Regions from separate parts of the Bacillus pfraonensis genome, predicted to be linked through region 3. Evidence: riboswitches for the same ligand, from Rfam matches in the RefSeq annotation. Region 3 holds a riboswitch; each other region holds the start of a gene.
What was found. Region 3 has a riboswitch for S-adenosylmethionine ahead of KFD70_RS20070 (sugar ABC transporter substrate-binding protein). Riboswitches for the same ligand answer to the same signal wherever they lie in the genome.
Positions count from the first base shown of each region.

Region 1: another riboswitch for S-adenosylmethionine. It lies ahead of KFD70_RS10940 (M20 family metallopeptidase); the one in region 3 lies ahead of KFD70_RS20070 (sugar ABC transporter substrate-binding protein).
Region 2: another riboswitch for S-adenosylmethionine. It lies ahead of KFD70_RS23425 (methionine ABC transporter ATP-binding protein); the one in region 3 lies ahead of KFD70_RS20070 (sugar ABC transporter substrate-binding protein).

Region 1 is NZ_JAHCDO010000009.1:201,759-205,047, forward strand. It holds gene KFD70_RS10935 (AAA domain-containing protein) at 1-1,762, shown strand, start outside; SAM riboswitch class I at 1,849-1,953, shown strand; gene KFD70_RS10940 (M20 family metallopeptidase) at 2,046-3,248, shown strand.
Region 2 is NZ_JAHCDO010000032.1:1,536-4,824, forward strand. It holds gene KFD70_RS23420 (methionine ABC transporter permease) at 1-287, opposite strand, end outside; gene KFD70_RS23425 (methionine ABC transporter ATP-binding protein) at 277-1,296, opposite strand; SAM riboswitch class I at 1,418-1,522, opposite strand; gene KFD70_RS23430 (cysteine hydrolase family protein) at 2,042-2,599, shown strand; gene KFD70_RS23435 (hypothetical protein) at 2,820-3,263, shown strand.
Region 3 is NZ_JAHCDO010000021.1:40,098-43,386, reverse strand. It holds gene KFD70_RS20075 (sugar ABC transporter ATP-binding protein) at 1-39, opposite strand, end outside; gene KFD70_RS20070 (sugar ABC transporter substrate-binding protein) at 36-1,151, opposite strand; SAM riboswitch class I at 1,240-1,344, opposite strand; gene KFD70_RS20065 (NCS2 family permease) at 1,434-2,735, opposite strand; gene KFD70_RS20060 (SDR family oxidoreductase) at 2,967-3,289, shown strand, end outside.

The sequences.
Region 1 (3,289 bases), on a different contig from region 3:
ACCAGGAACGGGGAAATCTTATAATTTATCACGTATTATTTCCGCGCATTATCAAAAAGGAAAATCAGTACTTGTACTTGCTCATAGTAATGCAGCGGTTGATGTATTAATGAGTGAAGTAACAAAGCAAATCGAAAAGAAAGAAAAATGGACACCAGGAGAAATCGTCCGGTATGGATTTAGCCAACATGAACATATACGGAATCATGATACATTACTAGCTTCTAGACTAGTGGAAACAACGAATGGATCATGGGGAGAAGAAAAGCTCTATTTAGAGGAAATGCGTCAAGATCTTCGACAAAAAATCTTATCGTATAAAGCAACTGCTTCTGATAAAAAGCGTATGCAAGAAATTGAAGGAGACCTCAGAAAACAAAGAGCGAAAATTAAAGAAGTAGAAAGAGAATATATTGAAAATGCAAAAGTAATTGGTGCGACGCTATCCAAATGCGCAATTGATTCTCTTATTTATGAGCGAACATTTGACTTAGTTGTTGTAGATGAAGTGAGTATGGCATATGTGCCGCAACTCGCATTAGCTGCTTCTCTTGGTAAAAGAATTGTCGTTTGTGGTGACTTTTTACAGTTGCCTCCAATTGCGATGGCAAACCATGAGCTTGTTAGAAAATGGCTAGGGGAAGATATGTTTTATCATGCTGGCATTGTCCAATCTGTAAATAGTTATGAAGCACATCCAAATTTATTTATGCTGCAAGAACAAAGACGGATGCATGAGGATATATCTAAATTTACAAACTCATTTATTTATAAGAATAGAGTGTTCGACCATCCTTCTGTTTCGGCAAGGCAGGAATTAGCGGAATTACAGCCATTTGCAAATGAAGCGACTGCTCTATTTGATACTAGTTTGATGGGAGCCTATTCTTTAAAAGATGCAGCTTCTGGTTCACGTTTTAATATGATGTCCGGTCTTGTTGCGATGCAAATGATTTTAATCGGTTTATTAGATGGTGTTCAATCCATTGGAGTTGTCACACCATATCGCGCACAGTCCCGTTTCTTATCAACATGCATAAGAGAACTATTGCAAAAAACAAAGTATCGAAATACACCTGTTTTAGCGGCAACTGTTCATAAATTTCAAGGGTCTGAACGAGACATGATGATATTTGATACAGTAGATAGTTATCCGCAAGAAAGACCTGGTGTGTTATTTTTTGATCATAAAAATCATCGTCTTGTAAACGTTGCGGTAACGAGGGCAAGAGGGAAGTTCATTCAGTTATCGGACTGCCAATATATGCGGAAAAATCTTTCGAGAAAACAAGCGTTATCTCATTTAACTTCTCACATAGAAAGACACGGAAATGTGTATGATCGCAGGTCATCACGTCCGTTGTTCGAACGAAAAATTACAAAGCGCTTGAGATGGTTTATGCAAATGAATTTGGAAGAGACAAAAGTATTGTTAAAAGATATTTTGTCAGCAAAACAAAAAATTATTATTTCGCTTCCAAGTACAAGACAGGTAGATAAAAGAGTATGGCAGGCATTAATGCGTACAGTGGCGCAAGTCACAATATATAGCGATGGACCCATTCCATTAAAAAATGTAAGAGTACAAAGACAAAATAAATCACTTCCATTTATATGTATTGATGATGAAATCTTTTGGGTAGGTGCGCCGTTAACGTCACAAATGACGTTTGAAGGAAGTCCAGAATTCCCTTATATATGTGCGAGAATGCATACTCCTGAAACGATTGGCGTTTTAAAAGGATTTTTAGATATTCGGTAAAATCAAATCGGAATTCCTTGACATTTAGTCGGAATAAAACTAGAATGAAAATAATTTAATATAATTTTATGAAAATAAAAACGATTTTCTTATCAAGAGAGGTAGAGGGACTGGCCCTATGAAACCTCGGCAGCGGATTCAATATGAATACTGTGCCAATTCCAGCAAGTGAAAGACTTGAAAGATAAGAAAGAAGGCATTTTTGAATCTGTATTTTTCAAGCCTCTTTCTATCTTTTAGAGAGAGGCTTTTTTATATGTAAATTTAAAGGAGGAATAGGAAAATGACAACAAAACAAGTAACGTCACACCGAAATAGTATTACTGAAAGCATAGAAAGAAATAAAGAGACGTATGTAAAAACAAGTCATGATATACATGAGAACCCTGAAATTGGTAATCAAGAATTCTTTGCATCAAGAACATTAAGCTTATTACTAGGAAGTGCAGGTTTTCAACTGCAACACAATATAGCAGGACATGAAACAGGCTTTATCGCACGGAAAAGCTCAGGGAAGCAAGGACCTACAATTGCTTTTTTAGCAGAGTATGACGCTTTGCCTGGATTAGGTCATGCGTGTGGTCATAATTTAATTGGCACAATAAGTGTTGCGGCAGCGATTGCATTATCAGAAACAATTGAAGAAATTGGAGGTGAAATCGTCGTATTTGGAACACCAGCAGAAGAAGGTGGACCAAATGGAAGTGCCAAAGCAAGTTATGTGAAAGCAGGTTTGTTTAACAATATCGATGCAGCACTTATGATTCACCCGAGTGGAAAAACAGCAACAACAAGTCCATCGCTAGCAGTTGATCCACTTGATTTTCATTTTTATGGAAAGTCTGCACATGCGGCAGCATCACCAGAGGAAGGAATTAATGCATTAGATGCGATTATTCAGCTTTACAGTGGGATTAATGCACTTCGCCAACAACTTCCAGCAGATGTGAAAATTCATGGTGTCATTACTGAAGGTGGAAAGGCGCCGAATATTATTCCAGATTACGCAGCAGCTCGCTTTTTCATTCGCGCAGCAACGCGTAAAAGATGTGCTGAAGTAACTGAAAAGGTACGAAATATTGCACAGGGATCCGCATTAGCAACAGGAACAACAGTAAAAATCAATCAGTTCCAAAATGAAATTGATGAATTATTAGTAACAAAAACATTTAATGAAGTGATTGCTGAGGAATTAGAAAACCTTGGTGAAGATGTAAATCGTAAAGAGAGACTTGGAATCGGTTCAACAGATGCAGGGAATGTAAGTCAAGTCGTACCAACAATTCATCCTTACATTAAAATTGGTCCAGACAATTTAATTGCTCATACGAATGAATTTAGAGAAGCAGCTCGTTCGGAACTTGGCGATAAAGCATTAATTACATCTGCAAAAGCATTAGCGTATGCAGCATACAGATTAATTACAGAAGAAGGAACACTTGCTCAAATTAAGGAAGAATTTAAAGAAGCGCAGCGAAATCAGTGATGTAGAAATATAGTTTTTAGACTTAGAAATTGAAAAATGAT
Region 2 (3,289 bases), on a different contig from region 3:
ATTGCTGCTGCCGTTCCGATTGTTGTTCCGATAACAGTGCGCGTTAAAGGACTTAATGCTACTAAAAAGATAATAAATGGAATGGGACGAATCGTATTAATAACAATATTAAGAATAGAAAAGACCAGTTTGTTTTCTAAAAAATTCCCTTTTCTTGTAACATACAAAAGTAAACCTAGAGGTATACCAAGTATTGTGGCAAATATAAGGGTTACAATTACCATCAAGAGGGTATCCCCTGTCGCATCTAATATACGAGGCCAAAATATACTCCAATCAACTCGCATGAGCTTCTACCTCCTTCAACTGCACTTGCAGTCTTAGATGTTGTAATGCTTTTTGAATTTCTTTCTGTTCACCTTGTAGTTCTACAAGAAGATTTCCAAATAAAATATTTTGGAGTTCAATAATATTTCCATAAAGAACATTTACATCAACGTTATAATTTTTCGCAATATACGATAATATCGGTTGTCCTGTCTCTTCTCCAGTAAATGTTAAGCGATAAATCTGTCCACCATTTTGGATTTTAGCAAGAACACTTTCCGGTAAATGATCGTTAATAACAGATCGAACGAAATTTTGTGTCGTCTTTGTTTTTGGCTTTGTAAAAACATCAAATAATGTGCCTTCCTCAATCACTTTTCCTTTTTCCATCACGGCTACATGGTGACAAATTTCTTTCACAACCTGCATTTCATGTGTAATAAGAAGAATTGTTAAATTGTATTCCTTGTTTACTTTCTTTAGTAGATTCAAAATTTCTGTTGTTGTTTCAGGATCTAGTGCCGATGTTGCTTCATCACAAATGAGAATATCTGGTGACGTTGCAAGTGCTCTTGCAATCCCTACGCGTTGCTTCTGACCACCTGATAGTTGTTCTGGATAATAGTTTGCTTTATCTTCTAGTCCGACAAACTTTAGCAGCTCATTTACTCTTTCTTTTATCTCATTCTTTGGCAATTTCGCTAATTTCAATGGATAAGCAATATTCCCAAACACGGTTCTCGAATTAAATAGATTAAAACTCTGAAAAATCATTCCGATTCTTTGTCTTAGCTTTCGTAACTCCTTCGTTGATAAGGAAGTAATATCTTTATCATCTATCGAAATCGTTCCCGCTGTTGGTCGTTCTAACATATTCACTAAACGTAACAGTGTACTTTTTCCAGCTCCACTGAAACCGATAATACCAAATATCTCACCCTTATCAACCGATAATGTTACATCTTCGACGGCATGAACGGATTGCCCGGCTGATTCATATACTTTACTTACATTTTCAAAAGAAATCATTACTTTCCCCTCCTATATGCTGTAATAACTTGAAGCAGAGCTTTGAGGTAAAATAAAAAATGCCCTCCTTCTTATCCGTAATAAAAATAAGAAGAAGAGCACTTATATACTCATTCACATCTTCTCATCTTCCAAGCCTCTCAGAGCTTGCTGGAATTAGCACGGTATTCAAAAACCCGTTGCTGAGGTATCATAGGGCCAGTCCCTCCACCTCTCTGGATAAGAGTGTATCAATTTAGTTGTCATTTAATTAAGTTTTATTATAAAACTCGGAAAAGTTAGAGTCAATAAAAATATTAGAAAATAATATTTTTATTTTCTACAAGATTATAAAACAGAAAGATATTATATCCATTACACTTCTTTCTATTTGATTTTCCCCACTGATTATTAGCCCTCACCAATCGGACTTTTACGGATAGTTTATCTCCCATCTAATTTCTTTAGAAAAACGGAAGCAGCTCGCTCAGAATCACAGGACGCCCGCGCCTTAGGCAGAGAGGCGTTTTTCGCCTCGTCCGAGGGGGTGAAACGACCGGAGATTCTAGCCGCTAGAGTTGGACATTGCTCCCGCCGAATTTTGAGGTGGGAGTATTACCGCCCTAAAATAGCGGGATAAATCCTAAAGCAAATTTTACATGAATGTAAAATTCTTCTTCACATCTTCTTTCTCAAAGGAAAATATCCTCTGTTAATGGAATAACATTATATGAATAAGAAATAAAGACGGAGGACGATCGTTCATATGAAAACAGCCCTTTTACTCGTTGATATTCAAAATGATTATTTTCCAAATGGTAAAATGGAACTGCGCGGTGCCGTTGAAGCTAGCGAATATGCAAGTCAACTGCTCCAGCATTTTCGAGAAGTGAATCAACCTATATTTCATATCCAACATGTATCTATGAAAGAAAATGCTACTTTTTTTCTCCCGAACACGGAAGGTGTCCACATCCATAAAAATGTTCGCCCCTTAAAAAATGAAACAGTTATTCTCAAAAACTATCCAAACAGCTTTCGGGAAACAGACCTACTAGAGCAATTACAAAACTTAGAAATTGAACATGTGATTATATGCGGGATGATGACTCATATGTGTATTGATGCTACAGTAAGAGCTGCTTTTGATTTCGGTTTTCATTGCACTGTTGTACATGATGCATGCGCAACAAAAGATCTCCTCTTTAAAAATGCTACAATTCCTGCTGTCTATATCCATAATACAATTTTAGCAAGTTTGAATGACGTATATGCAGATGTTATGAGTACAGAAGAATTCTTAAGTTTTAGAAACTCCATCTGAAATAAAAAATCATGTCCCTCACTGACAGAGACATGATTTTTTATACTGCTATTCATAGGCTAATGTAGCTTAAAATCTCCCGAACTTGTTTTCACTTTTTTTCCTCAGCACCTTTACTCCCATTAACTTATTCTTTGACTTCTCTTCATCTTGTATTATTCTTTGTATAATAAATATGATTTAGAGATTCTTATTGTTAAGAATAGAGGGGTGAAAAATCATGCAGCCAATTAAGATTGGGAAATGGATATTGGATGTTGATATTGAGAAGACAAGAGAATTTTATCAAAAAGAGTTCGATACTTGTAAATGCCAGGATTGCAGAAATTATTATATATTAGCTTCTAATGAATTAAAGCCTGCAATTTCTGATATATTTTCTCTATTGGGAATTACCCCCTCAAAACCAGCAGGACTCTCTGCATATCCAACAGAAAACAGCGAGATTCTTCTATACATGGGTCACTATCATTTTGTAGGTAAAATGCTTAAAGGTCCACTGTGTACAACCAGCCATTTTACAGAGGAGAATACAATTGAGTTAGACGGTTTCTGCTTAGGGATTTCAGAAGAGTTACTATTTGTTCCAGAAGAATTTCCAGAACCTATACTACAATTAGAATTTGAAACAAAACTTTCGTATGTTCTTCATGAAAAAGAGTAATGATTTAACAGGTACTTTATTTAACA
Region 3 (3,289 bases):
TGTATAAGAATGTGTGATGTTTTGAAGTGAGAATGTCATCGTTTTTTCTCCTTCTCTAATTTGTTCATCCAAGGTGAGTACGCATCTTTTGAATTTCCCCAGCCGCTTATGTATTTAGACAATTGTTCCATAGTGATACTTTCTGTAGGTAAACTATTTTTCTTTACAATGTATGGGTCTAACGAGTAAATATCTGGCGTATGTTCGCCGGCAATTTTTTTATACAGGAAGCGTACCTGTACTTTACCTACTTCAGCTGGATCAGTTGCAGTTGTGGCAGCCCAAGGTGAGTTTTCTTTTTGCATTAATTGTAAATCTTCGTTGCTTAAATCAATGCCGTATACTTTTATATCAGTGCGACCAGCTTGTTCAAGTGCTTTTACAGCCCCTTTGGCAAATTCATCCCAAGAAGCAAAAATAGCATGTAAATCGCCTTTGTTAGGATATTTCTTTAATAATGCTTCTACTTGTGTTTGTGTATCTAGTGGCGTGTTATTACTAGCAGTACCGAATCGAGCTACTTCTTTTATATTTGGATAACGTTTATAAAATGCATCAATGATAACGCTGCGACGTTCCATTGGAGCAAAGCCGCCAACCCATACTACAGCTATATTTCCTTTTCCATTTAAATCTTCAGCTAATGTTTTTAACGACTTCCATGCGAGACTATAGTCATCTTGATCAATAACGGTTACACCAGGTAAACGTAAATCATTATCAAATGCGACTATTGGAATGTTTGCTTGTAAGGCTTTTTCTACGCCTGGCTTTAGTGCCTCAGAGCGACCGTGATCAATTAAAATTCCATCAACTTTTGAATTAATCGCAGTATCTAGATTTGCTGCCATTTTCGCTAAGTCATTGTCGGAATTGTATACTTGTACGCTACCACCAAATTGTTCAATTTGCTTTTTTACCCCCTCAATATATTGGGAGGAGAATGTTCCGATAGACATTTGCATAATTAAAGCAACTTTTAACGGTTTTTGCACTTGTTTTGGAATTTCTGTCTGTGAATTACTTTGTGAAGAGGTCGTTTCTTTTTTTACGGTTTGTTGTTTCTGTGAAGAAACAGCATCTTGTTCATTTGTACAAGCTGTTAATGTGAACAAGAGAATGATTAATAAGATGGAACATAATTTCTTCATAAAAAAATCCCTCCTGAATGTAAGAAGAGAGGGGAGGAGAGGAAATAAAAAACGCCTTTTCAAAGAGAAAAGACGTCTTATCACGTTACTCTTATCTTTCAACACAATGTGTTGTAAGAATTAGCACCGTGCCCATTATGGGTCGGTTGCCGGGCTTCGTAGGGCTCATCCCTCCACCTGCTCTTGATAAGACATCAAATATTCAACTAGTTCGAATTATTCCACATTTATATAATGTTGTCAAACACTTTTCATAAAAAAAATTCCTCATTACGAGGAATTTTAATGCGGTAAGAAAATCAACTGATAAGCAAACAAAATACCAAATACGTATACAAGTGGATGTACAGCGCGGAATTGTCCTTTTGCCATTTTCATAAGTGGATATGAAATGAATCCAAGTGCAATACCTGTTGCGATACTTGATGTAAGTGGCATGCTTAAGATTACTAAGAATGCAGGGAATGCTTCGTCGAATGTATCCCAATCGATGTGACGTACAGAGCCCATCATTAAGCTACCAACAATAATTAATGATGGAGATGTAATTGCTGATACGCCAGAAACAGCGCCTACTAGAGGACCGAAGAATGCAGCAACCGCAAATAATGCAGCAACTGTAATTGTTGTTAAACCAGTACGTCCACCAGCTGCAACACCTGCAGATGATTCAATGTACGCTGTTGATGGTGTTGTTCCGAACATAGAACCGATCGTTGCTGAGAAAGAATCAGATAAAAGAGCGCGTCCTGATTTCGGCAGTTTGCCATCTTTCATAAATCCACCTTGCTGTGCAACACCAAGTAGTGTACCTGTTGTATCGAATAGCGTAACAAGGAAGAACGAGAATACTACGCCGTATAGTCCGTAATTAATGACATCAGAAACAGCTGTAATTGGGTTAGAAACAATAATTCCTTCTGGTAATCCAGGCATTGATGTAATGCCGTTTGAGAATGTTAACTGTCCTGTGAAATAAGCGATAATTCCTGTTAATAACATACCGAAGAATAATGCGCCGTTTATGTTTAAAGACATAAGAATAAGTGTGATTCCAAGACCAGCTAATGCAAGTAGTACTGGAGCAGAGTGAAGGTCTCCAAGGCCAACTAAGTTTGAGTCATGTTTCACTACAATTCCTGTCATACGTAAACCGATAAAAGCAATAAATAAGCCAATCCCAGCAGTAATTGCATGTTTTAAGTTTTCAGGAATAGCTTCCATTAGTTTTGTACGGAATGATGTGAATGATAACAAAATTAAAATCATGCCTGCTACGAATACAGCAGAGAATGCAATTGTAAATGTCATGCCTTCATGCGCTTTTACAACAGAGTAAGAGAAATAAGCGTTAAGCCCCATACCCGGTGCAATTGCAATTGGTAAGTTTGTGAAGATTGCCATAAATAATGTTCCGACAACAGCTGCAATAATTGTCGCTGTAAATGCTTGTTCAAATGGAACACCTGCATCACCAAGGATGATAGGATTTACGACAATAATATATGCCATTGTTAAGAAGGTAATGATACCTGCCATAATTTCAGTTTTAATAGAAGTTTTATGTTTTGAAAGGTTAAACATATAAACATCCTTTCTGTTCACGAATAATTGTCACAACAGTTATATATAATATTCGTTTTTTAACTGTATTGCAAGAGTTTTGCATAAAAAGTTTATAACAATTCATATTTTATGTCTTAATTTCGAATATTAATCGTAAGATTGCTTCTATATTTCGGCTTTTCACGTATAAGTACTTTTCATTATTGTGTACATCATAAGAAAGAGAAATGAGAAGGAGCTGAAAGATACATGACAGAACAAAAAAAGTTTTTAACGTTGCCACCGCAACACCAAAATAAACAACCAGGAATAGAATCGATGATGGACCCTCTTCCGAAGTACGAGGACCCTAATTACCGTGGTAGTGAAAAATTAAAAGGGAAAAATGTACTTATTACAGGAGGAGATAGTGGAATTGGAAGGGCAGTTGCCATTGCTTTTGCTAAAGAGGGCGCACATATTGCTATTGCTTATTTAGATGAGCATGCAGATGCAAATGAGACGACAAGACTTGTGGAAAAACAAGGTGTGAAATGTATATTATTTCCGGGTGATTTAAGTAGTGAACAACA